2 regions of the Streptacidiphilus sp. BW17 genome follow, and region 1 is predicted to be linked to the other one. Evidence: riboswitches for the same ligand, from Rfam matches in the RefSeq annotation. Region 1 holds a riboswitch; the other holds the start of a gene.

What was found. Region 1 has a riboswitch for magnesium ahead of ABH940_RS08880 (hypothetical protein). Riboswitches for the same ligand answer to the same signal wherever they lie in the genome.
Region 2: it holds a riboswitch for magnesium, as region 1 does, so the genes downstream of both, ABH940_RS00125 (NRAMP family divalent metal transporter) here and ABH940_RS08880 (hypothetical protein) in region 1, are expected to answer to the same signal.

The regions. Positions count from the first base shown of each region.
Region 1 is NZ_JBGCCR010000005.1:264,262-266,718, reverse strand. It holds gene ABH940_RS08890 (hypothetical protein) at 1-345, opposite strand, end outside; gene ABH940_RS08885 (helix-turn-helix domain-containing protein) at 443-838, opposite strand; gene ABH940_RS08880 (hypothetical protein) at 867-1,202, opposite strand; M-box (ykoK) riboswitch at 1,605-1,783, opposite strand; M-box (ykoK) riboswitch at 1,997-2,176, shown strand.
Region 2 is NZ_JBGCCR010000001.1:26,827-29,283, forward strand. It holds gene ABH940_RS00120 (HAD-IC family P-type ATPase) at 1-286, opposite strand, end outside; M-box (ykoK) riboswitch at 514-705, shown strand; gene ABH940_RS00125 (NRAMP family divalent metal transporter) at 978-2,457, shown strand, end outside.

The DNA.
Region 1 (2,457 bases):
GCTGTGCCCGCCGTCGCCGTCGTGGCTGTGGCCGTGGCCCTTGCCCAGCAGGTCCAGGACGAGGAAGACCGCGCCCGTCACCAGCAGCACGCCCCCGACGACGAGGTCGGTGTGGCGGGCGACCGTCGTGCGGAACTGGAGCCCGACGACCACCAGCACCGCGCCGAGCAGCAGCGAGACGAGGACGTGCGTCAGCGCGGCGGCGAGCGACAGCCGGACGACTCGCCCGGTGCGGTAGCGCCTCGTGCGGGAGAGGACGGCGAGCGGCAGCCAGTGGTCCGGCATGACGGCGTGGCCGAAGCCGACGCCACCGGCCGCGAGCAGCAGGGCAGGAAGCGTGTTCACAGGACCACGGTACACACTCATCTTCGCATCCGTGAAGATGAGAAGACAGATGCCCGAGCCTTCTACCTGCAACAACGTCGCAGTTGCGCCGCCGCGGCTACGGCGCGGGGTCGTACTTGTACCCCACGCCGCGCACGGTGGCCAGCATCCACCGGTACGGATCGCCCAGTTTCCGGCGCAGCCGGGCGACATGGACGTCGACGGTCCGGCCGTCGCCGACGTCCGGCTGCTCCCAGACGAGTTCCAGCAGCTGGGTGCGCGAGAAGACCAGCTCCGCGTTGACGACCAGATGGGCCAGCAGGTCGAACTCACGCCGGGTCAGGTCCAGGGGCCGCCCGCCGGCGGCGGCCCGGCGGCGCCGCCCGTCGACCTCGATGCGTGGCGGGACCGCCACCGGGACCGGTGGCCTGCGGCCGGCCGAAGGCAGGCGGGTCGGCGGGATGGCAGCGGACAGCTCGCGGTGCTGGTGTGCGCGCTGATAGGTGACCGTCACGGGGGGTCCTTCCGGGTAGGTGATGGGCTCAGCGGCGTGCGACGGCGTTGCGCGGGCCGCGTGGGCCGTGGCGCTCCGCTCGGGCGCAGATCGCGCGGGCGGCGGAGAGCGGCAGGTCGAGGTGGGGCGCGAGCCACTCCGGGCGGTGGCCCTGGGCGGCCAGGATGTACGCGGCGTGGACCCGCGCGTCGTAGGCCACCTCGGCGGAGGTGGTCGCGGCGAAGTCGTGCGGGTCGAGCAGGTAGACGCGCTCGACGCCGTCGTGGAGGGCGAGGCGCAGTGTCCCGTACGCGGTCGAAGGCTCGGCGGCGGTGGTATGCAGCGCGGTGACGGTGGCCTGGGCGAGCGACGCCTCGGCGGACACGGCGGGAGGCCCTGATGTGCCGGAGTCGGCCGAGCGCGCCGCGCACTACGTCGTGCAGTACGTCGTGCGGGCGACGGCCGGACGTCTGCGGGGTGGTGTGCGGGCTGGTGTGCGGGGTGTGCGGGCGAAAGGACATCACGGTCATGACGAAGAGGCTCCTTCTGGGCAGGCGTGCCCGCGCCACGACGCCGTCGACGGCGTGGCGGACGGCGCGGGCGTGCGGTCAGCGGTGAACGCGGGCCGGACCAGGCTCGGCGGGATGGCCGGGCAGGGGTCGGCCCGGACATGGACTCGGACTGTCGTCCATGACTTCGCCTCCTTCCGGCCGTGGTGCGCGTGGCACCGATGCGACGCGGCAAGGAGCGGACCGGCTGTGAGAGACCGCGACAGGACGCGGTAGCCGGAACACCCCAACTCGTCAGAGCTTTGGCACTCCACGGCGTGATCCCAAGTGCGCTGACTGGGAAGCCACTTGGCCTCAACCCTTAGGTCGGGAGGAGGTGTCCTGATCCGGAGCGTCTCTCGACGGGTGGGATCAGTGGCCTGTGTCCGTGAAGACGCCTCACCGAACGAGGTGCCCTCTTCGTTTCAACGCCCTCAGCATAGATCAGTGATTCGGTGGTGAAGCAAGTTCCCGGATTCTTTGACGTGTTGTTGTCGCCGTTGTCCGGTGACTTCTGTGGCTGACGGGAATTCATTCCTCCGTCCACCTGCGACCGATGTGCAACTGCCGGAGCGGCTGATTGTTACGTGCCGGGTTGACTTTCCCCCGCGTGGGTCGGTTCACTTCTCCTGCGACACCTCGTTCGGTGAGGCGTCTGCACGGATACAGGCCACTGACCCGACGACGTCGAGAGACGCCCAGGGTCAGGACACCTCTTCCCGGCTTAAGGGTTGAGGCCAAGTGGCTTCCCGCCCGACCGATGGGCGGGACACGCCGTGCAGTGCCGAAGCTCTTACGTGGGAGGTGTCGGTGTTCCGCACGGGAGTGCGCTGACCTGGGGAGGTGGGGCCTGATGAAACCTGGCAGTAGTCCGCATCCGCGCTCGACCGGTCCCGCAGCAGGCGGTTCCTGACACACGGGTACGCACACGCATGGCCTGATCCGGTGATTTCGCCGTTCCGGCCACGGGTGTGAATTTGTGCTGCCCGCATTCGGTCCGAGGAATTTCCCGATCCTTCCGCCAGGTCCGCTTTTCGTCTGCCCACGTGACGGGGGGGGAGACGTCCCGCCGACGTGCCGACGTCTGGAGTT
Region 2 (2,457 bases), on a different contig from region 1:
CCAGGCGCAGCGCACAGCCCGCGGTGATCAGCAGCAGCAGGACCGCGGTGCTGGTGAAGGCCCCGGAGACGGCCGTCGCTCCGGCCAGGAGACAGAGGGTCATCGTGTAGGGGTCACGGAGCAGCAGCGCGACCCGCCGGGTACGGGTCGGACGCGGCGGCAGCGGCAGGGTGTTCTCGCCGTGCGCGGCGAGCCACAGTTCGGCGGTCTCCTCGGGCAGCCCCCTCCGGCTCGTCCCGAGCGCCCGCAGCACCTGAAGATCCGTCAGTTCGCTCAGTGCGCTCACCTCGCGGGGATCCACGCGCCGGGCGGACGGGGCCGAGGCAGCCAGGGGAACCTGGTCAGCGGAAAGGGCGGGAGCACCGTCCTTGCGGCGGTCCCGGCGTGCCCGCAGATCAGTCGGACCGGTCAGCGCTGCCTCCCCATCTCCACTTCGGCACCAGCGTAAACGCGCAGCCCGTAAGCATTTGACAGTGCCCTTACGCAAGGGCCATCATATGAATGTTCATTCATGAGACACCTCGTTCGGTGAGGCGTCTCCACGGACACAGGCCACTGATCCCAACCGTCGAGAGACGCTCCGGATCAGGACACCTCCTCCCGACCTAAGGGTTGAGGCCAAGTGGCTGCGCAGGCGGACCTGTCCCAGAACAGGCCTCGCGCTACGCCGTGGAGTGCCAAAGCTCTGACGAGTTGGGGTGTGCCGGACACGGCTGATGCCGTATTGGTCCGGGTTCGGTGTGCCCCCTGCCGCTGCGACGCGCGACGCGTCACGACCGGAGGGAGGCGAGAAGCAGTGGACTGCAGTCCGAGTAGCCCGGGCCATAAACGGCCCCACATCCGCTTGACCTCGTCTTCTTTCGGCATGCGGTAACCACCTGCTGATCCTTGATCCTTCTGCGCGCGCGGACGCTCGCAGGGTGGATGGATGCTGCATGCCCTCCGATCGGCCTTCACGGCCACAGGGAGGGACCATCATGACCACCACGATCGACCCGAAGGTCCAGGGCGACGCCGCCCGCACCACCGCGGTGCTGGACGACGCGCACCTCGGCGACATCCGCGGCGCGCTCGGCACCATCAAGCTGGACGACCACGGCGACCGCCGCGGCCTGTCCGCCAAGCTCAAGACGCTGCTCGCGATCGTCGGCCCCGGCCTGATCGTGATGGTCGGCGACAACGACGCCGGCGCCTTCGCCACCTACGGCCAGGCGGGCCAGAACTACGGCACCCACCTGCTGTGGACGCTGCTGCTGCTGGTCCCGGTCCTCTACGTGAACCAGGAGATGGTGCTCCGCCTCGGCGCGGTCACCGGCGTCGGCCACGCCCGGCTCATCCTGGAGCGGTTCGGCAAGTTCTGGGGCGCGTTCAGCGTCATCGACCTGTTCATCCTCAACGCGCTGACGCTGGTCACCGAGTTCATCGGGATCACCCTGGCCGCCGGCTACCTGGGGCTGCCCAAGGCCGCCGCCGTGGTGCTCGCCGCCGCGATCATCGTCGCCTCCGCGTTCACCGGGTCGTTCCAGCGCTTCGAGCGGATCGCGATCGCGCTCTGTGCCGGATCGCTGCTGCTGGTCCCGATCTACTTCATGGTTCACCCGAAGACCTCGCAGATGGCGCAGGACTTCGTGGTCCCGAACCTGCCGGGCGGCCAGGGCCAGCTGGCCACCGTGATGCTGCTGATCATCGGCATCGTCGGCACCACCGTCGCCCCGTGGCAGCTCTTCTTCCAGCAGAGCTACGTCATCGACAAGCGGATCACCCCCCGCTTCATGAAGTACGAGAAGGCCGACCTCTGGATCGGCATCGTGATCGTGGTCATCGGTGGTGCGGCGCTGATGGGCGCCACCGCCGCCGCCTTCGCGGGCACCAAGGGCTTCGGCAACTTCACCGACACTGCGGGCCTGGCCTCCGGCATCGCCGCCCACGCGGGCAAGGTCGCCGGTGTCCTCTTCGCCGTCGCGCTGCTGGACGCCTCGATCATCGGCGCCTTCGCGGTCTCGCTCTCCACGGCCTACGCCATCGGTGACGTCTTCGGCATCAAGCACTCGCTCCACCGCGGCGTCAAGGGTGCCAAGGGCTTCTACGCCGTCTACGCCGGCCTCGTCGCCCTGGCCGCCGGCATCGTGCTGATCCCCGGCTCGCCGCTGGGACTCCTCACCGAGGGCGTGCAGACCCTCGCGGGCGTGCTGCTGCCCTCCGCCACGGTCTTCCTGCTGCTGCTCTGCAACGACAAGCAGGTGCTCGGCCCGTGGGTGAACGGCCCGAAGACCAACGCCTTCACCTCCGCCGTGATCGGCATCCTGGTCACCCTGTCGATCATCCTGACCGCGTCGGTGCTCTTCCCGAACATCACCGCGGGCGCGATCCTCGACATCATGGCCGTCTGCGGCGTGGTGGGCGTCCTGGCCGCCGGGTACGCGCTGACCAAGCGCCGCACCGCGACCAAGGAAGACC